3 regions of the Fictibacillus enclensis genome follow, and region 1 is predicted to be linked to each of the others. Evidence: riboswitches for the same ligand, from Rfam matches in the RefSeq annotation. Region 1 holds a riboswitch; each other region holds the start of a gene.
The links. A riboswitch is a leader RNA that binds a small molecule or an ion and turns the genes downstream of it on or off. The one in region 1 is predicted to bind cobalamin.

Region 1 (8,106 bases):
ATCTTATAGTTCAGACGCTCCCACAGCAGTCTCGTAATCTTGTACAGATCACTGTTGGCGTCCGGATCACTGCCTCCGCGCCCGAGAAGAATGACCGCAGTATCCTCATCAGGAGAAGCTGGATTCTCGCCGATCTCCTGCAGACGATGAGTGAGAATATCGAGTGCCGCTTCATGGACACCGATCGGACGTCCATACGAAAAGTTGATATGCGGGTATGCTTCCTTCGCCTCATCGATCGCAGCTGGAATATGAATCTTGGAGTGACCTGCCGGAAGCAGCATGATCGGCACCACGGCTACCGAAGTGGCGCCTTTTTGAACACAACTCTCAATCCCCTCATGAATATCAGGACTTTCAAATTCCAGAAAACACGTTTCGACCAGCAGTCCGGAATCCACCTTTGTCCGTATTTCGTCGATAAAGGTGCGAACCTGCTCATTGCCTTCCGGATCCCGGCTGCCATGGCCTACCATTAAAATTGCCTTCATTGTTTTCCTCCTTAATCTCCGCATGGAGCCGGTTCGAGCTGAATGACCGGAGCCATGTCTTTATGTTTGAATCCGCCAACCTCTTGCACGCGTTTGAAGAACTTAAAGAACCGCTCATTTGGATGCCCTTTTTCCTCATATTCCTGGATGATACCCGTAACGATGCCCACCAGCTGATCCGGTTCGATCCCTTCCATGACTGGCTGGGCTGAATGCGCGGTCCGGCTGAGCGGCTTGCCACCGAGGAACAGATCGAATTTGCCTTTGCGGAACACGATACCGATATCCTCCTGAACACCTCCATAGCAAGCCATTCCGCAGCCATTGAATCCAAGCTTTAGTTCCTTTGGAAGCGCCCGTCCGCCAAGTTCTTCCTGCAGCTGTTCCACGTAAGGAATGGAATCGTACTTTTCTCCGTCACAAAAGTCACACGCCTTGATCTGAAGCACGTCTCCCGCCGGAAGCAGCAGGAAGCCTTCTGCTTTTAGCTTTTCAGTAACGAGGTCGGGCTCGTCCGTCGACAGCTGCACCTTGATCTGATGGTGCGGTGTGTATTCCATCTCTCCATGCTCGCCGACCACTTCGGCTAAAGTAAGGAGTTGTTTCGACGTAAACTTTTTATTTACCAGCCCGGGACTCACTCCAAATTCCAGAATGGATTCAACGCGGGATGGAATGATATCTTCTGCAGGCTCTTCCTCCTGCTTACCGGTCGCCAGAGCTAGCGCTTCATTCGCCAGCTGAAGAGCACTAGCTTGAGCTTCGACCTTTTCACTCACCGGCTCTTCGTCCGGCAGCGCCCATGGTTCATTTTCCTTGCGCAATCGTTCATGCGGGCGTAATCGCTGCTTTTCTGTATTCAGCGTGTATTTTCGCTGATAACCTCTTGGGGTAATGAGTTTGTTTTCGTCATACAAAAAGGTTTGTGAGTTTCCGACGATGACCGTCGTCAGCATGCCAATGTCATGGTCGAGCATATCTCTCAGGTTTGAGATCACCACGCTCTCCCGGTCACGGTACGCACTTTTTACGAGACCGACCGGAGTCTCCGGCGAACGGTGCTGCAGGAGAATTTTTTGAGCTTCAACAATCTGTCTTGTGCGCCTTCCGCTTTTCGGGTTATAAAAGGCGATGACGAAATCCGCTTGTGCCGCGGCTTCGATCCGTTTTTCGATCAGCTTCCATGGCGTAAGGTGGTCGCTCAGACTGATGGTACACGCATCATGCATGACCGGAGCGCCGAGCAAGGAGGCACAGGAATTGATCGCCGAGATCCCCGGAATCACTTCCACTTCCACCCCGGTGGCTTCCTTCCAGCCTTTTTCCACGAGCACCTCGTACACGAGGCCGCTCATCCCATAAACGCCGGCATCCCCGCTTGAGATGACCGCCACCTTTTGCCCATCTTCCGCCATTTTTACAGCGGCTTGAGCCCGGCTGACTTCCTCGGACATCCCGGTACTGATGATTTTCTGGCCGGTGATCAGGCCGCTGATGAGTTCCACATACGTTTTATAGCCGACAATACAGTCACTTTCCTGGATCGCCTGCTTTGCCCGTTCGGTAATGTGGTCATAGCTTCCAGGTCCGAATCCGATAATGAGCAGCTTTCCTTTCATGTCAAAAACCTCCTTTCAACAGTTCGGCCATCATATAGAGCCCGAGCCCTACGCTGTACACGCCGGTCACGGAACCGAGTACGATGTAAAATCCTTTCTTCATGCTCGCTTTCATAAAGCCCCAGGTGAACAAGAATGTTACACAGATGGTGGAAGCTAAAAGTCCGATTACGAACAGGACGAGCTGCATGGTGGCGCCTGTGACACTGCCAAGACCAGCCGCCTGGGTAACGGCTGCGATCTGGGTCGGGCTTTCCACACCGATTCCATGGATAACGCCGATGATAAAGGCGCTGATGATACCAAATTTCGTTAGATCTGAGGTTTCTTTTTTTGAACCGGTCAGTTTTTGTATGTATTCCATGACAATCATTAATCGGCTTTTGTACTCATAGTCTTTCTTCCGCTGAAAGATAGACAGGATGATAATCAAGCCCAGAATAATCAGCGTTACACTGACGGCGAGCTCCAGATAGCTCTGCGCACCTTCTGGCATTTTCGCCCCAACATAGATGGACAAAAGCCCGATCAAAAAGACGATCGCTCCATGGCCGAGGGCATACATAATCCCCAGCGTCAGCTGTCTTTTTCGTCTACGTTCGCTTCCCACCATATCCGCGATCGCAGCGACATGATCACCATCCAATCCGTGGCGCATGCCGATAAAAATCGCCAGCACCGCAAAGGTCATTAATTCCATTACTTCACGGCCTCCTTTTCCTTCACTTTCTCAACGCCGGTTGTCCAGCCGTTTTCTGCCTCCAGACAGAATCCTTCTTCACCGTATTCATAGATCACATGCTGTATCATCTTTTCACCTTTTCCCAAGTGATTAGTGACAAGTTTCCTTGCTGCCTCTTCATCCGGCACGCTGTACCATGTTCCTTCCGGATAGATGATCGCCACACAGGCGTCTTTGCACCGTCCGTTGCAGCGGGTCCGGGTCGTGTGCACCTGCTGGTCAAGCTCCTGCTTTTTAATTTCGTCGCGAATCGCCTGAGTCAATTCCTCTCCGCCTTTTCTCATACAGCTTGATCCGTTGCAGATGAGCACATGGCTCATTGTTCCGTTTAAGTTCCATGTCGTCATAACATCACTTCCTCTACTTTTTTCCACGCAAAAAAGGGCAGCCTCTCATGTCAGCCCCCTTTAAGAAATTCCGTTGATTAAACAACGTAAACGGAAGGTTGATTGACACGCGGCCACCCTGTAACTGCGAATGTAAACCATTTTACGAAATGGATTATATTGCAACATAGAAACGACGTCATCCTCCCTCCGAGAATTGTATGACTCATTTAAAAGCAGGTCTCCTGGCTCGCACATCACCTGAATCTGTCACCTTCCCAGCTCTTGGCCAGTGGCTATATCGACAGTCCATCAATGCTTACAGTAGCGGGGGCTGCACCGGATTTACACCGGTTTCCCTATTATCCCAAGGTTCACTTGAGCACTTTTAAATACCTATTCAGTTAAAAATCGTGTTGAACATAACCTACTATACTTTCAGAAAATGCACAATAGTCATTTTGTTGGAGATCCCTGCTTTTTTGTTTGAAATGTTACTTTTTTAGTTCCATCTGCCCCTGCCATCCCTGACAAAACTCCCATCTATCATTTGATTTCCAAGGATAATCTTGGTAGGCTTAAAGAAACAGACCGGGAAGGAGATGAAGAGCCATATTGAAAAAACTCACACTCTCCCTTGCAACAGGAACCCTGCTCATTTCTTGTTTCATCATGTTACTCTATCATACTGCGAACCACTCCATACATAAGCCTACACCGTATAAAGAACGCGTGTACTTTTCAGAACTGCTGTTAACCAAGCAAATTCAACATACATATAACAAAATCAGCTATCTTTCTTCGGCCCATCAAATCAAAAATATACCCGTTTTCAGGAGCGAATTCAACGACATCGATTTTAGAAGTTTACGTGTGCTTGCCTCTAACGTTCCCGATCCCAAAATCACCAAGGATATCTCCAACATCCAACAGCTGCAGCACCTTGTCAAAAATGATAACCAGCCGAGAGCCGTGGTTTATCTTTACCGGATTCTCAGTGACCTCGCCAACCAGTCATCACTTTACGGATTCAGCTATACATACGAAGGAAAAGAGACCTATAAGATCGATCAATTGCTGCAACGACATAGGGTAAATTAAAAGGACTGCTCAGGCGGTTCTTTTTTACACTCGCTCAGAAAAAATCAAAATTAAGGAGACGATTTCAATGAATTTAGGCACTCCATCAGCACGAGGGAATACAGCTAAAATCTATCTTTATAAAAACAAAATTGTAAAAGTGTGTTTAATGATGTCTTTTCAGACAGGGAGTCCTTTTATGAAGCCCATAAACAAAGATACGCATTATCCTTTGGGCTGAATGTTCCTGAATATTGATGTCACCAAAATAAAAGGAAATAATCCATCATAATGGAATATTGTAGTGGACGGACGCTGGGTGAAATCGTAAACGATTTGTGTAAAGGGATAGCGTCAGGAAATGCGGATTTACAATGCTAAGCACATTTTCAAGACGGATTCCCCACATTCGTGTGTAAGTATCCTTTTTAAGATCCAAAGGGACATAAGTTTCTTTTTCGAGTACACTGGAATTAAATAGTGGGTTATATTAAAAAATGGGAGGTTTGAAACTTGTCCATTGAATCAGAACACGATCTCATCGCTCTGCAGAGGATAGGCCGTATCGTTGCATTAGCCCGTGAAGAGATGCTTTCCTATGTCCGGGCGGGAGTCACAACGGCTGAGCTCGACTGTATCGGTAAAAGGGTGCTGGATGAGCATGGAGCCGTCTCCGCACCAAATATCACCTACGGTTTTCCGGGAACAACCTGTATCTCTGTGAATGAGGTGGCTGCGCATGGCATCCCAGGCCCTCGGGTTCTGAAGGAAGGGGACGTCGTTAATATTGATGTGTCGGCGGGGCTAGGAGGATATTATGCTGACACCGGGGCAACGATAGTGGTAGGAACCGGTTCACCACACAAGGAAAAACTGTGTCAGAGCTCGCTTCGGGCGTTGCATCAGGGACTTCATAAGGCTCGGGCGGGTACCAAGATCAGTGGAATCGGACGGGCGATTCACAATGAAGCCCGCAGGGACGGCTTCACCGTGATCCGCAATTTATCCGGGCATGGCATTGGCCGGGAACTGCATGAAATGCCGGACAGCATTCTGAATTACTATGATTCGCGAGACAGAAGGCTGCTCACGAACGGTTTAGTGGTCGCGGTAGAAACTTTTGTATCGGACGGAGCGGAATTTGTAGAAGAGAGCGCTGACGGTTGGGGGTTGCTGCTGCCGGACGATCATTATGCCGCACAGTTTGAGCACACGATAGTTATTACTAAAGATAAGCCGCTCATTTTAACAACGGTGTAATGGCATCTTGGATCTTAATCATTTGAAAAAACGGCTGCCTTCACTTCAATGGCAGTCGTTTTTTCATGCGCATTCGGATTATGTTTAACAGCGTCAGATGGTGGCCGTTAGCGGATTACCCTTTTCAGTTGGAACTTGTTACGGCCCCTGTTAGAAAATCCAGTCGAAAACAGTGTAAATCCCTATGATCACTAAAGAAATAATTAAAATGATAACTGTGATACAACCAATAGCAAATAACCTATCCTCCCATGTATTTTCAGGTACTAAATCTTCCTCTATTCTTTCTTTAACCTTTTTCTGTGTTGGAGAAATGAATTCATCTAGTTGAAGTTTTTTTAAGGTTTCTTTATCTCCTTTCAGCCCCATACAAAAAAATGCATCTAGCCCTTTTAAAAAAACTAAAGAACCTAATAAAAAGAGCATCTCTCCTCATCAAAGAAATGCTCCTACCCTTATTTTATTCCGTTTTATCAGTGCTTAGATAACCCAATGTCTGTTTGTATGTATGGCTAAATCTCTTCAAATCAACATTTGAATGTTATCTCCCATCTTTATCATACCATATAAAGGAAAATAATATAAGACTGTTAATCGTTTATTTTTTCTATAAAATAATCAGAGCAAGGGTCTAAGAAACCCTAAGAATCGTTAAGGTTAGGAGAGATGTGAATGAGTTCCTATGTGCTCAATTTTCGGGAAATCGAAAAAACCCAGCTTTTGCTCGTTGGAGGAAAAGGGTTAAATTTAGGGGAATTATCGAACATCCAAGAAATACAGGTACCAGAAGGATTTTGTGTGACCACAGAGGCCTTTCAAAAAGCTCTCGAACCAAACGAAGCGTTCCACACGCATTTGCAGCAACTCAAACTGCTTCAAATAAAAGACCGGGAAAAAATCAGTGAGCTCAGTCAAAAGATCCGGCAAATCATCGAGGACGTCAAATTTCCTTCTGAGGTGATAACATCTGTCCATCGCTATCTGTCCGAGTTTGGTGAAAATCACGCGTATGCTGTACGTTCCAGCGCGACAGCTGAGGATCTTCCGCACGCCTCGTTTGCCGGGCAGCATGACACCTATTTAAATATCATTGGCAGTGATGCGATTCTGACGCACATTCGTAAGTGCTGGTCCTCTCTGTATACGGACCGCGCCATTATCTACCGGATGCAAAACGGATTCGATCATAATCAGGTTTCTCTCTCTGTCATCGTGCAGCGAATGATTTTCCCGCAAGCTTCCGGCATTTTATTTACGGCCGATCCGGTAACATCCAATCGGAAGGTGCTTTCCATTGATGCCAGTTTTGGGTTAGGAGAAGCACTGGTTTCCGGCTTAGTATCTGCGGATAACTACAAGGTAAAAGAAGATAAGATCACGGATAAAATGATCGCAGCCAAGAAACTGGCCATCTATGCATTAGAAGAAGGCGGGACCGTTACACAACAAATAGATCCTCAGCATCAAACCCTTCAAACCCTTACAGATCAACAAATTTTACAACTCGCACACATTGGCAGACAAATAGAAGCTTATTTTTCATACCCGCAAGATATCGAATGGTGCCTGGCTGATGATACATTTTACATCGTACAAACCCGTTCCATTACGACGCTATACCCCATCCCAGAAGAGGATGATGATGAAAATCGCGTCTATATATCGGTCGGCCATCAGCAGATGATGACCGATGCCATCAAGCCATTGGGATTATCGTTTTTCCTGTTAGTCACTCCTGCCCCGATGCGTAAAGCTGGCGGAAGGTTATTTGTTGATGTTACCCAACGTCTGGCTTCACCTGGCAGTCAAAAAGGGTTCTTACAGGCCATGGGGCAGCACGATCCGTTGTTAAAAGATGCGCTGATGAACATCATCGAGCGAGAACATTTTATAAAATCGGTACCAGATGACGAAAAAGCACAAGGTCAAAAGAAACCTGGTCAACCTGCGGCTGTTCCAGCACCAAACGAAAACGATCCGACCGTTGTTACGGAGTTGATCAAGAAAAGCCAAGCATCGATCGAAGAGTTAAAACACAACATCCAGGCCAAATCCGGAACAGATTTAATTGATTTTATTCTGGAAGATATTCAGGAATTAAAGAGAATCTTATTTGATCCACATAGTTCAGCTGTATTTATGGCAGCTTTCGATGCTTCAGATTGGCTCAATAAGCACATGGAACAGTGGCTGGGTGAAAAAAACGCAGCAGACACACTTTCTCAATCTGTGCAACACAATGTCACTTCTGAAATGGGTCTGGCTTTATTGGATGTCGCCGATGTCATTCGGTCCTATCCAGAGGTCATTGAGTTCTTACAGCATGTAAAAGATGAGGCTTTCTTGGATGAACTGGTTCATGTTGAAGGAGGACAACAAACTCGGGATGCCATCCATGATTTTCTCAGCAAGTATGGTATGAGATGCGCCGGTGAAATCGATATTACACGAGACCGATGGAGCGAAAAACCTACCGCACTTCTCCCCTTACTTCTCAGTAATATCAAAAACTTTGAGCCAAATGAGAGCCGCCGGAGATTTGAGCAAGGACGGCAGGAAGCCTTGAAAAAAGAACAAGAGTTAGTAGA
Region 2 (8,106 bases), 310 kb from region 1:
ATGCAATGGTTGCCGTCACTAAAGCGAGCGAAAACGAGATCACCCAACCGCATACCAGGATGACGGGAAGATAAATGAGCAGTAGCGTGATGGAATGTGTGTGGCTGACGTGGTACAGCGAAAGAGCGATGATGATCATTCCTTGCAGGGCCCCTCCAATTCTTGAAAGGTCGAGGTTTTTTGAAAGCAACAGCACAAGAGGGGATACCGGCCGGATCAGCAAACTATCAAATTCCCCTTCAATCATATACTTTTCAAACTCATGAATTTCAGGAGCGACGGTTCGGTACAGGGAAAGGGAGACAGAAGAAATGCCGTAAAGAATGCCGACTTCATACAGATTCCAGCCCTTGACTTCATTGAAACGGTTTAATAGAGCAGCGAGCATCAAAAAATCAATCATCATAACGATTCCGTAGGAGACCATGGAAAAAACAAAGTTCATCTTGTACTGCATGCGGGAGCGGATGCTCGCACTCACAAGTTTTATGTATAGCTTCAATTTTCATCCCCCCTGAATTTCGACTTTTTGCCGTGCGGCAGCGGTTATCCAATGATTTGCGAAAAAAAGAACAAGCAGCCACCCCGCTTGCAAAAGCAGTACCGAATGATCCGCTTTTTGCAGAAAAATAAGAACCGGGTAATATACGACACCGGCAAAAGGGAGCCACTTTGCCAGCTGGGACAGAAATTCAGGCAGAAACGTAAGCGGAACCATTTGTCCTCCAAGAGAGAACATTAAGGTGAGAATAATAAAATGAGCCCATGATATTTCTGTGGTCCAGCAAGAGCTGATGCCAATCAAATAAAAGATATTCAGTGAAATGCCGATGGCGAGAAGAAGGGAAAGCAGGCTGTAACCAAGCGTGGTCCAGTGGGAGGGTACATAAAAACCAACTGTCAGTGAGAAAATCAGTCCAATGGGGAGGCTTCTGAATAAGGCATTGTAGGCGATTCTTCCAGCCTCCTGGGATACAATATAAAAATAATAGCTGACCGGCCGTGCAAGTTCAATCGATATGGCGCCGTTCCGGACACCGAGCTGGATTCCCAGTCCTGCAGTCAGAAAGACAGTCACCACAAGATGCATTGACTGGCACCCATATAATATGTCATGTCCAATATGCTGTACGGGCTTTGTTGCTCTTTGCCCGTCAGGACACCGGTCCAAATGGCGATATACACGAAGCCAAAGATCGCCGATGCAGCATTGTTGATCAAGTGTGAAAGCCGATATTGCATATTGCAGGCAAAACTTTTGCGAAAAAGATGCCAATAAACCATCCGCTGCCTCCTTTATCACGTTTTTTGCGAACAGGATTATTAATATAGCAAATTATATGAATCGAAGCAATAGGCTGAATATTTTAGAAAGAAATTCCTATGAAAAACTTGGAATTCCTATTAATATTTAGTAATCTATGAGTGGAAGGTTCTGTAATATTATTGTAAAAATATCCTGGGAGGACAGATGGATGGAGACACAAACCAAAAAGAAAAAGAATCATCTCCCTTTTCGGCTTAATATCTTATTCATTGCAGTTTTTTTACTTTTTTCAATCTTGATTCTTCGTCTCGGCGTACTTCAAATTGTTAATGGTGAGGAAAAGAGGCAGGAATCCGAAGCCATTAAAAAGGAGGAAGCAAAGAAAGAGGCGCCTCGCGGGAAAATATTGGACAGGTATCAGCGTGTTGTTGTGGATAACAAGCCCTATTTCACACTGACTTATACCAAAACGAGCAGCACGAAGCCCGAGGATACTTATAGGATAGCGAAATGGCTCTCACAGCACATAAAGGTCGACAGCAAAAAAATTCCGGAACGGGATAAAAAGGACTTTTTTATCGTAAAGAACGGGGTTGCAGAACTGCTGAAGGAAAGGCTCACTGTGGCTGAAATCAAAAAATTAAACAATGAAAAAGAGTACAAGCTGCTGGTTGAGCGGATCACCAAGGAGGATTTACATACACTTACCAAAAAAGATCTGGAAATACTTGCGATCAAACGGGAAATGGACGCCGGGTATGCCTATTCTGCTTCTCCGGTAAAGAAGAACCTGACCGATCGGGAAATTTCTATCATTTCCGAGAATCTGAATCAGCTGCCGGGCATTGATATCATGCCGGATGCTGACAGGACCTATCCGTTTGGCGATTCGCTGAAAACGATTTTTGGACGCGTGAAACAAATGCCCAAAGAGCAGCAGGAATATTTCGGTGCCATGAATTATGACCTGACAGACCAGGTTGGTGTCAGCGGTCTTGAAGCACAGTATCAGGAGACCCTGAGGGGAACGAAAGAAAGAAGTATTTTTCTTACCAACCCCAAAACAGGAAAAACGCTGGGTGAACCCAAAGTCATCCCAGGCAAACGCGGAAAAGATCTGGTACTGACCATCGATATGGATCTGCAGGAAAAGATGGAAAAAATTCTGGAAGAAGAAATAAGGAAAGGCAGGGCTGACCGCGGAAATGAAATGATGAGGTCTGCCTACATCGTTATGATGAACCCGAAAACGGGGGAAATCTATTCGATTGCCGGGAAAAAGATGGACAAGAATGGATCATTTGTGAATGATTCTTATGGTGCTTTGTTCGATGCCTATGAAATGGGTTCAGCTGTCAAGGGTGCCACGGTGTTGACGGGACTTCACAAAGGGGTGATTCATCCTGGGGAATACATCTATGACGCTCCTTTGAAATTTGGATCATTGACGAAAAAGTCGCATGCGAATATGGGCAGCATCAATGATTTGACCGCTTTGAAGCGATCATCCAATGTCTATATGTACAATATTGTCATGCGCCTCGGTAAATTCAGTTACAGTTCAAAAAGCTTTTATGGAGACAACCGTTATCTTGGGTTTGACGTGATGCGCTATTATTTCAGCCAGTTCGGTCTGGGAGTCAAAACGGGTATTGACTTTCCAAACGAATCTACAGGATATAACGGCGGCTACACCGACCAGCTCGGTAATATGATAGATATGGGAATCGGTCAGTTTGATACGTATACCCCCATTCAGATGGTGCAATATGTGTCCACGATTGCGAATGGCGGCTACCGCGTACAGCCAAGACTTGTTAAGGAGATTCGTGAGCCTCAAACGGAAAATCATCTGGAAGGTAAGCTCGTCAAACGGTTTGAACCGAACGTCCTGAATGAATTGGATATGGATAAAAGCTATATCGAACGGGTGCAGGAAGGATTCTGGGAGGTTTACCATTCGCCCGGTGGGACTGCGACAACGTACTTTGGTAATAATCCGAAGTACCATAATCCAGCGGGTAAAACAGGTACGGCACAGGTGAAAAAATATGACAGCAACGGGAATTTTATCGCTGATAAGGATAATTTGACGCTCGTCGGCTATGCGCCTTTCGATGATCCGGAAATTGCCTATGCAATCATTGTTCCTGACGCCTCTCCCTATAGCGGTACACAGGCAGTCAATAAGCACATTGGCCAGCGCGCCCTCGAAACCTACTGGGAGCTCAAAGAAAAAACAAAGAACACGGAAGAAAATAACGATTAACAACAAAAAGAAGCACTGGGCAATCGCTCAGTGCTTTAAAAATGGGTTTTGGGTTATTGGAAAAAGATTTGCGTTAATCGTAGTTCATCAATGCACAAGGAAAAGATATGCATCTTTTCCTTGTTCGTTTGTTAGCAGAACGCACATGCACAGCCAATGATGATAAGAAGTACGAACAGTACCACGATCAAGGCGAAACCACTGCCACCTGCAGCGAATCCCATAGTATTTACCTCCTTTTTTTATAAACTCCAACATTTCCCTTACAGTATATGGAGTCTTGTCATTTATGTATGGACAAATGCGGATAAGCATCAAAAAAGGGCGCTAAAAACAGATCAGGAATTCCATGGATTTGTTTTTAAAAAATAGACTCTTGTACCGTTTCACATAGCCTGGCCGCTTCATATGTTATGGATGTAGATCATTAAATAAATATCTCGAAAGAGGAGGTAACAAAATGTCATTTGGACACGGATGTGGAAATGGATTCGCTCTTCTTGTGGTGTTGTTCATTTTGTTAATAATCATAGGTTGTGCATGCTCGTTTTGCTAAGCCCTAATCAGGCATAAGTCCGATAAGACCACTCAGATTACTGGATCTGAGTGGTCTTTTTTTTGGATTTACTGTACAGTATATAAGGTATGACAAGCACACAAAAGGAGAGTTCACATGCAAAAATACATATGGCTGCTGGCAGCAATTTTCTTTTTCTCAACCGCTTCCAGTGTCTCTGCACACACCGGTCTGGAATCCTCTGATCCGAAAGAGGGCGCTGTAGTCCAAGAAAATCTCAATAAGATCACTTTAACGTTTGAAACTAAAATCGAAAATTTAAGCACCATGAAAGTAACTAGAGATGGAAAACCGGTAGATATTAAAACAGCTGTAAACGACAGGGTTTTGACGGGCACTTCACCGGATCCGTTTGAAAACGGAAAATATAACGTGGATTATAAAATCATTGGTGCCGATGGACATGTGATTGAAAAGGGATTTACTTTTACCGTAGATCAACCAGAAGAAAAGAAAGAAGCGAAAAAAGAACCAGAAAAAAACACTGAAAAAGCGCCAGCAACCAAACAAAAGGAAAAATCAGAACAAAAAGCAGAGAAAGCAGAAAGCAAAACCAATTCATCTGCCCCGGTATTTATCGTTATTGTCGTCATCGTCATTGCCATTGCGGTATGGCTGATTAAAAGAAAAAAGAAGTAGAATGGCGGAAAGGAGATATGAAATGAGTGTTGAAGAGCATAAAAAAGAATCATCTTCATCAGTAAGCTGCAAAGTGATTACAGTGAGTGACACAAGGACTGAGGAAACCGATAAAAGCGGCATCTTAATAAAAGATCAACTCGTTCAAAATAGACACAGCGTTTCGCAGTATGCGATTGTAAAAGACGAAGTGGATGAAATTCGGTCCGCTGTTCTTGAAGGCTGCCAGGCAGAAGACGTAGAGGTTATTCTGATCAACGGGGGAACTGGAATTGCCAAACGGGACGTAACCATCGAAACGCTGGAGCCCCTGTTTACGAAGGAAATACCGGGATATGGAGAGTTGTTTCGCATGCTGAGTTATACAGAAGACATTGGTTCTGCGGCAATTATGAGCAGAGCCGTTGCAGGCGTCATTGATTCCACCGCTGTTTTTGCGATGCCTGGATCATCTGGCGCGGTAGCTTTGGCCATGAAGAAACTCATCCTTCCTGAAATCGGACATGTTCGAAGAGAAATCAATAAAGATTTGCCTAAGTAACAGATCATTTCCTTGTTCTGCCTATCTCATGTCATAAAAGGGTACAGCTTCCAATAAATTTAGTTAAGCGTGACAGACGCTGAAACTTTTTATTCGGCAGCTACGTATACTAGATTATGAAAACGCTTTATCGGGAGGTTTCAGATGGGCGGGATATTGCGGAAAGCGATTGAAGAAAGAAAAAAATTTTTGATTCAGATGCTTAAAAAGGCCGGGATCAGCAAGGAGCTGGAATCGCCATTATCCGAACTTGAAGAAGAGTATAAAAGCTGGCTCTATCAACAGGATGCTGTCATAGAACCGGGTAAAAAAGTTTAACACCTTCTTAGTGTGGGAATAAAAATAAAGCATAAGAGTCCTTCTCAGGGCTTTTTTTGTGTGAAAGAAGACCATCCTTTTTGCTATAGTATATAATGAACAGCTGCAATTAAGGGTTAAAGGAGATCACAGCATGAACATCGCTTTTTATCTATTGCCTAAAGATGAGGTAAAATATTTGAATCCTGAATCGACCATTAGGCAGGCTTTGGAAAAGCTTTCGTATCACAAATATACGTCTGTTCCCCTCGTTTCTGAGGAGGGACAATATGTCGGGACTTTGACAGAGGGGGATTTGCTGTGGAAACTGAAAGAGGCTTTTGATCTTGGTTTCCATGATGTAGTGAAAACAAAGTTAAAGGATGTACCGCAGCGGGTGAATAATATTTCGGTTTCCATTAATTCAAATATGGAAGATTTAATCACGCTTGCAACCGACCAAAATTTTATACCTGTAACGGATGATGACGGCCATTTCATCGGCATTATCCGGCGAAGGGATATTATAAAATATTGTGCACGTACCATCTGGGATAACAATAAATAAAGAAAAGGTATTGACAATTACTATATTTAGTGTGAAAGTAGGGTTTAAGGAACTAAATATAGTATTATGAAACAATAGGTGTCTGTTAAAGACTTAATAGGGAATCCGGTGCAATTCCGGAGCTGTCCCCGCAACTGTCATGTGGACGAAACGGAGATCCACTGTGTAAAGGCCGCGCACAAAGCTGTGGCTTTTACATGGGAAGGTCCGGAGTAGGATGAAGCAGTAGCCAGTAGACCTGCCATTTGTTTCACGGTTTTGATTCTTCGGGGAGTGAGAAACAAAAGCGGCACCAATCTGCTTTTTGTTTTTTACATACTACGTGTCGTTTTTGGGCTCATCCAATGGATGGGCCTTTTATTTTTGTTTGAAAAAGAGAGGAGAGCTATAAATGGCTACAGATATTTCAAGAGTCCAGCAGATAATTGGTGAACTCCAGGAGATTTTAGAGGAATTTCCCCAGCTGAGGCACAGAAATGAATACATAGAAAAAGTCTCCTGTTTTGCCCATCAGGAGGAATCCACACAAAAGATGCTGAACATGGGGGTACTTTATGCCCTTGAGAATATTTCCATGGAAGAGCCAGACTGGACCTTTGTAGCAGCAAGAATCCACCTGAAAAAGCTGTACCGGGAGGCAGCAAAGAACAGAAACAATGAATCCGGACAATCTTATGGGGCACTATATGAACTAATTGAGCAGTTGACCGGAATGGGGATTTACGACAGCAGCCTCCTGCGAATGTATTCCAGCGCCGAAATCAACGAGCTTGAGAGCGTAATTAATCCGGATCAGGATCATAAGTTTACCTACATCGGAATTCGGACCCTGGCAGACCGCTATTTGGCTCATTCACATGAAGGCGGCGTGTACGAGCTTCCACAGGAGCGGTTTATGATCGTTGCGATGACACTGCTCTCCAGGGAGCCTGAAGAAAAGCGTCTCGGCCTGGTGAAAGAAGCATACTGGGCGATGTCGAACCTTTACATGACCGTTGCCACACCGACATTGGCGAACGCAGGAAAAAGCTATGGACAGCTGTCCAGCTGCTTCATTGATACGATGGAGGACAGCTTGCGGGGAATCTATGATTCTACAACAGATGCAGCCACTCTTTCCAAAGGGGGCGGGGGGATTGCCGTATATCTCGGTAAAATCAGAAGTCTCGGCTCCGAGATCAAAGGATTCAAAGGAAATTCCTCCGGAATCATTCCATGGGCGAAATTGCTGAACCAGACCGCTGTAAGTGTAGACCAGCTGGGCCAGCGAAAAGGAGCGATCGCCATTTACTATAATGTGTTTGGCAAGGATTTGTTTTCATTCCTTGATGCCAAGCTGAACAATGGGGACGAACGGCAAAGGGTGCATGATCTGTTTCTCGGCCTTTGCATCCCGGATTTGTTTATGGAAAAAACAGAGGCCCGGGACGATTGGTATTTGTTTGATCCTTACATGGTCAAAAAGGTAATGGGCTATGAACTGGATGACTATTATGATGAAGTGCCTGGAGAGGGAAGCTTCCGGCAAAAGTACGAGGAATGTGTTCACGCGGCAGATCAGGGATATTTTGGTGAAAAAGGGTCCGGTGGCTATTATGTTGTGCCGGCAATCGAGATTTTTAAACGCATCATGAGAAGCCAGCTCGAAACAGGAGTGCCTTATATGTTTTACCGGGACACGGTGAATCGTACCAATCCAAATAAGCACAAAGGGATGATCTACTGCAGCAATCTGTGTACCGAAATCGCGCAAAACGGTTCAGCCACAACCGTGGAGGAAGAGATCACCGAGGATGGAAAGATTATCATCACCAAACGGCCCGGCGACTATGTAACTTGTAATTTAAGTTCCATTTCTCTTGCCAGGGCAGTAAAGGCGGATGTCCTTGAACGCCTTATTCCGATTCAAGTCCGGATGCTGGATAATGTGATTGATCTGAACGAAAAC
Region 3 (8,106 bases), 2.5 Mb from region 1:
CTGAATCAAGAGCAGTTCCTGTTGGATTATTGGGCTGGCACAGAAAACAAAGCTGTTTGCCTTCAAGGGATTTTTCTAATTCCTCAAAAGAAATCCCCCATTTTGATTCCTCCTGCGTTATAAAACTCTCAACCTTGCATCCATTCGCTTCACATGCTTCTCTGTATTCTGAAAACGCAGGTTCAATAATCAGCACATCAGTGCCTCTGTAGGCCTGTGCGATGAGAAAAATAAGCTCTGCCGCTCCATTTCCCGCCAGAACCTGTTCAGGACCGAGCCCGGCCATTTCCGCTGCCAATTGCACAAAAGGAGCTGCAGATGGATGGGGATATTCAAGGATCGCTTCATAAAGAGATCCCCAAACCTCCTTCAGATTGACGAGCGGAGGATACGGATTAACGTTCACACTAAAATCCAGGCTGTTTTCCCTCAGTTCAGTCTGAAGCGATCGGGCCAGCAGCTCCGGGTTAGCTCCATGATTGGGCAGCAACAATATAGATCCCTCCCGCTGCAAGTAATATAATCGTGAACCATGTGACTGCTTGCTGCATGATGACGATCGTCTTTTCAATATGTATCGGTTTCAGGCTGTATTGTGCCCGGCCGATGAACGGGCGATAAGATACCTGGCCTTTGTAATAATTGGTTCCCCCGAGCCGTATGCCGAGCAGCCCGGCAACAGCTGCTTCTCCCCAGCCGCTGTTGGGACTCGGATGGTGACGGGCTTCTTCCTTCAGCCAGGCAAACGTCAGACGCTTCTTCATCATTGCATGAAAGACCATCAAAAACGCTGTAAGACGGGCAGGAATATAATTCAGCACATCATCCAGCCTGGCTGATGCCCAGCCAAAGTCTTTGTATCTGTCATTCTTGTAGCCTACCATGGAATCGCATGTATTTACGGCCCGGTACAGCAAGGCAAGCGGAGCCCCACCGATAAAAGCAAAGAAAAGCGGGGCAGTTACGCCATCGCTCGTATTCTCTGCCACGGTTTCCACCGCACCTCTCACTATTTCCTGAGAAGGAAGGCCTTGTGTGTCTCTTCCCACAATCCAGCTTAATTTCGTTCTGGCTTCCTCCAGATCTCCGCGGACAAGCGGGTCATAAACGGAACGCCCTGCTTCTTTCAGCCCTCTTGCTGCGATGGTCGTAGAAATCAGAATAGACTCGAGACAAACACCTAAAATCATATGAACCGAATACGCAAAGAAAACAAGAAAAAATGAGAGTGCCAGAGTTATAGCCAAAATAAGAAAGAGCATGAAGAGCCCCTTCAGCTTTTTATAGTTTCCTCTGTTCAATGGTTCCAGCCGGCTGATCATCTTGCCGAACCCTTTCACCGGATGCGGCAGCCAGCGGGGATCACCGATCAGCTGGTCAATGATCAGAGCAAGAACAATCGACAGTAAATGTAAAGCAATCATCATGGTTGCAGCATTCTCTTTCTATAGTTTTCAATAGCGGTTCCTACCGTTTGATAGACCGCTTTTCCAATCGCTTTTCCTGCAGGTGTGATCGTCCCCGCATACCTCATTTCCTCTCCGTTTTGGGTTGCGGCAATACAAACACTGTCGGTCGATGTACCGGTCGCTGGAGTTCCTGTTACCGGATCGTTAATGCCATAGTCGCGGAGTGCCCCCGCTTTGGCTTCTGTCGCCGTCATCATCGCCTGAACAAAGGCTTCGTCCGTCAGCTTACCCTCCATGAAAATCCAGATGTTGATCGTACCAATGGGCATGGGCTGATCCTTTCGTTCCCACGACCGTCCCGCATCGACCGCATTGCCTGTTCCCACAGTGGAGGCGACAAGCAATTTTACACCTTTTTCTTCGACCGATACCATTCCAGCATCCTGAAGCCTCGCCGCTGTCATCATGCCAACGGTATCGTTTGGATTGAGAGAAATGGAACACAGATAATCCTCAAATTCTTTTTGGGCATCATCCACATTATAATTTTTGTCCACATGGCGGTTCACAAATGTGTTGGCCCACTGATATCCTCCCCCGATGAGAGCAGATGACATGGTTTTCAACGAGAACGGACTGCGAAAAATCATGGTTTCAGGTGTAGCCTCGAGGACAATCTCAGACAGGTCCTTCCGTTCGTCCTCCTGCCGGGGAACGAGCGCAATGAGCGGCTTTGCCTTTTTCGGATGTTCCTGCCGGCTTAAGTTCGTCTTATATACCGATTGAAGCATCCTGCTGTCCATAATGTCACCAGGCTTTCCAATCGCCTTCATTTTCCCTTTATCCAGAAGAAGAACCTGGTCACAATACAGACTGGCAATATTCAGGTCATGAAGAATGGCCACGACCGTCAGCTGGCAGCCTTCCACCCAATCCTTTAACAGATCCATCAGTTTCATTTGATAGGCCAAATCCAGATGGTTGGTCGGTTCATCCAGCAGCAAAATTTCAGGCTCTTGTGCGAGCGCCTTGGCCAACAGAACACGCTGCCGCTCTCCTCCGCTCAACAGCTGTATACTTTTATCCGCAAACTCCTCAACCCCTGTAAATTCCATGGAGTTTTGAACCACTTCATCGTCATGTGGTGTTGAATGTTTTAATAATCCTTTATAAAACGGATAGCGTCCAAGCGCCACAACCTCTCTTACCGTAAAATCAAACGAACTCTCGGCATGCTGCGGCAATACGGCGATAATTCTTGCCAGTTCCTTGGCGGAATAGCTGCTGATCGGTTTGTCTTTGATCAACACTTCACCAGACTGAAACGGAAGCATTCCATTGATCATTTTCATGAGCGTTGTCTTTCCGCTTCCGTTCGGTCCGATGATCCCGGTAATTTTCCCTTTCTCCACGGAAAACGAGAGATCGTCCACAACCTTTTTGCCGTCGTAGCCTCCGGAAAGCTGTTGTACGTTAATCATGTAGTCACCTTCTTTCGCCGATAACGAATAAAGATTACCGCAAAAATCGGACTTCCGATAATGGCGGTCAGTACACCGATAGGAAGTTCCGTCGGTGAAATAATGGTCCGTGCCAGCAAATCAACCAAAACCATAAACACGCCTCCAAGCATCATGGAAAGCGGAAGCAGATGGCGATGATCAACTCCCCAGATCATGCGGGCCATATGGGGTATTACAAGACCGACAAACCCAATGGTCCCCGACACAGAGACGGCCGACCCTGTCAGAAGCGAAGCTCCAAACAAAACAAGCGACGTATGTTTTTTAACATCAACTCCAATGGACCTGGCATCCTGCTGACCGAATGATAGCGCGTTAAGTTCACGCGCGCTTGCCAGCAGAATCAGCAATCCTGCGATTAAAAAGGGAGCAATCAGTTCTACATAGGCCCAGCCTCTCATCGAAACACTGCCTAGCAGCCAGCCGATGATCTGTCTCAGTTCATCTCCGGTTAAAGCAATCAACAGTGACGTGACCGCCCCGAGAAAGGAACTGCATAACACCCCGGCCAGGATGATGGTCTCAACAGAAAGGTTTCGCTGTACAAGCCTCGCAAAATAAATTACACCGATCAATGTAAGAAACCCCATGATAATGCTGAAAACCGGCAGCGTAAAACTGCCAAGAAACGGCAGCTGAATACCAAAGAATAAGACAATAACCGCCCCGAGTGCCGAGCCTGACGACACACCGAGCGTATATGGATCAGCCAGCGGGTTCTTCAGCAATCCCTGAAACGCCGTGCCGGAAAGCGCCAGCGCACTTCCCACGAGCATGGCCAGCACGACCCGCGGAAACCGGATCGCCATGACGATGTTGACCATCGATGTATCAATATTATCGGGAACAGGATAGTGAAAAATATGGGCGCCTAATATTTGAATAACATGAAAAAGGGGGATAGGTATGGAACCTACCGAAATCCCCAATGCAACGGCAAGGCACATTAACAGCAGCACTGCGCCGTATGAAATAATTAGTTTACTTTTTGTATACGTCCGGATAGATGGCTTTTGCAAGCTCCTCCACTCCTTCAATCAAACGCGGCCCCGGTCTTGTCACCTTGTCTGAGTGCACATCATAAATGTTCTTGTTTTTAACAGCCGGAATGTCTTTCCATCCTTTACGGGAGAGAATCTGCTCTTTCGGATTTTTGGAATAATATCCGTACGTGGTCACGATCACATCGGGATTGTATTTGACCGGCTGTTCTTCTGAAACCTTTGACCATCCCTTCAGGCTTCCCGCGGCATTTTTTGCATGGATGGCGGTCAGCATATCATCAATGAACGTTCCTTTACCTGCTGTATAAATTTCAGGAGCCGGTGCCACTTCCACCCAGACTTTCTTTTCCTTTTTCACTTGCTTTGCTTTTTCTTTGATGTCGGCAAGATCATCCTTCATGGACTTAACGATCTTATCCCCCTGTTTTTGGGTGCCTGTTGCTTTTGCAATCATGTTTATGGACTTGTACGTGTCTTGAAAGTTCTGTGCTTCATTAATTACAACAACTTTTATACCAGCGTTTTTGAGCTGGTCGATTCCTTGCTTGGAAGTGTGTGCACTTGAAGCATGAGCAAGCACAAGATCCGGTTTCATGCCAACAATCTTTTCGACGTTAAAGTCCATGCCGCCAATCTTCGGTTTTTTTGTGGCAGCTTCCGGATAATTATCGAAGTCAGAAACACCGACGATTTCCTTGTCCAGACCGAGTGCAAATGCGACCTCGGTATTGCTCGGAATCAGCGAGACAATTTTCTTTGGCTTCTTCTCAATTTTTACATTTTCGCCTGATGCATCTTTAATGGTTACGGGGAATTCACTTTTTGGTGAATTGGCACCCTTTTCTTTTTTGTCTGCTGACTGGTTTCCGGCTGAACAGCCGGCCATGACGGCGATGACGAGCAGCAGCATCATGGTAATCTGAGTTAATTTCTTCACGTTTTCCACGCTCCTGTATGTACTTCTTTTAGCTGGTCGTTTTGTGCAAACAAAAAAAGCCCTCCCTTCGGAGAGCGAATCAACAGTAACTCATTTTTCAATGATTACAATTGCTTCACCTTTTCCTCGAAGGATCGCACATGCGGCTAAGGCAGGTCTCCTGACTCTCGGTCATCTCGAACATCTTCTCCTTCCCATTCTTTAACGAACAGTGGATATAAAAGAAGCTCTACCGATTACAGTGGCGGGACCGCGCTGGACTTGAACCAGCTTCCCTTTTAACGTTTTATTTGACATAAAACAGACCTTAACCGTTATTCAGCTATTTTCATTATAACGCTTTGCCGTAAAATGAAAAGGTTATTTTACGGCCGTCTGACGGGCAGACTTAATCACGTGCTCCTGCCAGTCTGATTTCAGGAGGCCAAGCACATGTATATCATAATAGTGCTCCTCATCATAGTGAGCCAGCCGCCTGATACCCTCTCTTTTAAAACCAAGAGTATCAAGAAGATGCAGGCTTCTCTCGTTATATTCGTATACCTCTGCATCTATCCTGTGCGTTTCCTCCTGAAATAGATGTTGAAATATCCCTTTCAAAGCTTCGCGCATATATCCTTTTCCTCTCTCCTCGCCCAGCCCGAACCGGAGCCACCCGAAACGCTGAATACTCCCCATCCAGTTAAAGCGGACATAGCCCACCGCCTTCCTGCTTTTCTTTTCCATTACCATCAAATAAGTTTCATTTGGGAGCACAAGGCTTTTTTCGATATCCTGCCGCTGGTTGCCTTCGTTGATAATGGTCATGCTTCCGGTAGACATCTTTCGAAACAAAGGATCGCTTTTCCAGTGAGCAATGACGCCTGCATCACTCGATTTAATATCGCGGATACAGAGCCGCTCAAGGTTCATTTCGAACATCGACATGTTCCTCATTCCCCCTTCAATCTCAAAAATTCTATTGTTGTAATACTTATCATAATATGAGTCTATGTAACAAGGAATATCTATCTTTGGTTTCTTTATCAACAGATTAAAAAAAGCATACGATATTGTCGCATGCTTTTACTTCATGTTCTGCTGTTCGGCAAACTGCTGCCTGCCGATTTCGTACCAATCACTTCCTGCACTGTCAATGATGACAACTGCGGGAAAGTTTTTGATGGTCAGCTTGTGAATCGCCTCCGGCCCAAGATCATCGTATGCGATGACTTCACACGAGGTAATAGCTCTTGCAAGCAAAGCTCCCGTTCCCCCGATTGCACCAAAATAGACGGCTTTATTTTTCTGTATGGATTCGGTAACCGCTTTGCTCCTGAGCCCCTTTCCTATCATTCCTTTTAAACCGAGGTCCAGCAGCGCCGGAGTATACTTATCCATTCTTCCGCTGGTTGTCGGTCCTGCCGATCCAATCATCTGTCCCGGCCTCGCCGGTGTAGGACCTACATAATAGATGGTCTGTCCTTCTATTTCTATAGGAAGAGACTCACCCCTGTTCAGTGCTTCATACATTCGTTGATGTGCAGCGTCACGTGCGGTATAGATCGTGCCGCTGATCAGAACGCGTTCACCTGCTCTAAGCCTTTCAGCTTCTTCTGGCTCAAACGGATTTCTAATCGTTTTCGGTGTCATAGCATCCTCCTACAGCCGAATTTCTTTATGCCTGCTTGCATGGCAATTTAAGTTCACAGCGACAGGCAGGGCGGCAATATGACATGGCTCGATTTCAATTTTCACATCCAGTGCCGTCGTATTTCCTCCCATCCCCTGCGGCCCAATGCCAAGCTCATTGATATGATCCATCAACTCTGCTTCAAGGCTGGCTATTTCAGGTCTTTCGCTTCGTACACCTATCGGCCTGAATAAGGACTTTTTAGCCAAATACGCACACCGTTCAAAGTTTCCTCCAATTCCCACACCAACAACGAGTGGTGGGCAGGCATTGGGGCCAGCTTTGGATACCGTATCCAAAATAAACGTCTTTACTCCTTCTACTCCATCGGCAGGCTTCAGCATTTGAAGGGCACTCATATTTTCACTTCCCCCGCCCTTTGCTGACATATGAAGAACAAGATTTTCACCCGGAACCACTTCAATATGAATGACCGATGGTGTATTATAACCTTTGCTTTTTTCCCGTGTAAGGGGATGGTCTACGATAGAATGTCTTAGAAAACCTTCATCATATCCCTTTCTTACACCTTCATTTATCGCATCCTGAAGACTTCCCCCTTCAATAATGCAATTGTTTCCAAGCTCTGCGATAAATACAGAAACACCCGTATCCTGGCACATCGGCACTTGTTCAGCTGCTGCGATCTCAGCATTTTCAATAAGCTGGCCCAAAATGTCTTTACCCGTTTCCGAAGTTTCTGTTTTCAAAGCCGACCGAAAGGCGCTCATCACATCCCCACCAAGCTCGAAATTGGCTTCCTGGCACATTTGGGCTACTTTTTCCACAATCTCCTGATAGGTAATCGCTTTCATAACATCCTCCTGAAATGACTCATCTATTGTGCAGTTCCAATATTTTCGGTTGAGATGGTACGGGAAATCCAATCTGGGACATTGATCTCTTCCAGCTTTAAAATCCGGCTTGCCTCCCCCAGTGGATCCACTAATTTATCTCCCGTGAGCTCCATAAATTTCTTCACAAGCTCATCCTTATTTGCTGGCTGTTCCGGATCTCCCTTGGGAAAATCCGTATGTGCCGAATAGCTGATTCCATTTTGAAGCTTAACTTCCACACTCGCACCCCACTTTTCAGGGTAGGCCGCTTCATAATAAGCATCTTCCTCAACCCCAACGTTCCCCATCAAATCCTTGATGTTTCGTGATTGAAGCGATTCCTCATTGAAATCGGAAAGCGAGGCAGAGCCTTTATGCATCGCAAGAGCCACACAAAACTGGGTACTGAACTTGGATGAATAAATGGAATTTACGGCAGGTTTATCCGTAATATCCAAAACCGTTTTATAGGTTTTCACCTTAATGGATTGAATGTCTTCAAGCTCGAATTCATGGGTATGTTTAATTTTCAGCACACAATCCACTGCGGGATGGGTATGGCGGCAGGAAGCGTGAATTTTGAAGCTGTTCTCCCTGATTTTTAACTGCTTGCCCAGCCCCTCCGTGATTTTTTGGGCATCAGCCTGTTCTGTCATGGCCTCAAAGAAGCCTCTTCTTCCCTCTAGAATACGCGAGGCCCCGGTGAAATTCTTTTGTGCCAGTAC

Region 2: it holds a riboswitch for cobalamin, as region 1 does, so the genes downstream of both, QNH15_RS09260 (ribonucleoside-diphosphate reductase subunit alpha) here and QNH15_RS07590 ((2Fe-2S) ferredoxin domain-containing protein) in region 1, are expected to answer to the same signal.
Region 3: it holds a riboswitch for cobalamin, as region 1 does, so the genes downstream of both, QNH15_RS21015 (ABC transporter substrate-binding protein) here and QNH15_RS07590 ((2Fe-2S) ferredoxin domain-containing protein) in region 1, are expected to answer to the same signal.

Annotation. Positions count from the first base shown of each region.
Region 1 covers NZ_CP126109.1:1,409,339-1,417,444, reverse strand. Annotated here, with positions in the region: gene QNH15_RS07605 (sirohydrochlorin chelatase) at 1-491, opposite strand, end outside; gene cobJ (precorrin-3B C(17)-methyltransferase) at 503-2,110, opposite strand; gene QNH15_RS07595 (HoxN/HupN/NixA family nickel/cobalt transporter) at 2,112-2,810, opposite strand; gene QNH15_RS07590 ((2Fe-2S) ferredoxin domain-containing protein) at 2,810-3,199, opposite strand; cobalamin riboswitch at 3,397-3,583, opposite strand; gene QNH15_RS07585 (hypothetical protein) at 3,794-4,279, shown strand; gene map (type I methionyl aminopeptidase) at 4,772-5,518, shown strand; gene QNH15_RS07575 (DUF6584 family protein) at 5,669-5,944, opposite strand; gene ppsA (phosphoenolpyruvate synthase) at 6,191-8,106, shown strand, end outside.
Region 2 covers NZ_CP126109.1:1,716,823-1,724,928, forward strand. Annotated here, with positions in the region: gene QNH15_RS09215 (ABC transporter permease) at 1-502, opposite strand, end outside; gene QNH15_RS09220 (ABC transporter permease) at 506-1,276, opposite strand; gene QNH15_RS09225 (peptidoglycan D,D-transpeptidase FtsI family protein) at 1,476-3,536, shown strand; gene QNH15_RS09230 (YjcZ family sporulation protein) at 3,668-3,760, opposite strand; gene QNH15_RS09235 (YjcZ family sporulation protein) at 3,997-4,092, shown strand; gene QNH15_RS09240 (copper resistance CopC family protein) at 4,210-4,752, shown strand; gene QNH15_RS09245 (MogA/MoaB family molybdenum cofactor biosynthesis protein) at 4,775-5,293, shown strand; gene QNH15_RS09250 (hypothetical protein) at 5,438-5,611, shown strand; gene QNH15_RS09255 (CBS domain-containing protein) at 5,745-6,158, shown strand; cobalamin riboswitch at 6,218-6,418, shown strand; gene QNH15_RS09260 (ribonucleoside-diphosphate reductase subunit alpha) at 6,550-8,106, shown strand, end outside.
Region 3 covers NZ_CP126109.1:4,015,656-4,023,761, forward strand. Annotated here, with positions in the region: gene cobD (threonine-phosphate decarboxylase CobD) at 1-493, opposite strand, end outside; gene cbiB (adenosylcobinamide-phosphate synthase CbiB) at 468-1,424, opposite strand; gene QNH15_RS21005 (heme ABC transporter ATP-binding protein) at 1,424-2,890, opposite strand; gene QNH15_RS21010 (FecCD family ABC transporter permease) at 2,887-3,951, opposite strand; gene QNH15_RS21015 (ABC transporter substrate-binding protein) at 3,914-4,873, opposite strand; cobalamin riboswitch at 5,007-5,198, opposite strand; gene QNH15_RS21020 (GNAT family N-acetyltransferase) at 5,234-5,800, opposite strand; gene QNH15_RS21025 (Fe-S-containing hydro-lyase) at 5,939-6,505, opposite strand; gene QNH15_RS21030 (fumarate hydratase) at 6,515-7,360, opposite strand; gene QNH15_RS21035 (MmgE/PrpD family protein) at 7,384-8,106, opposite strand, start outside.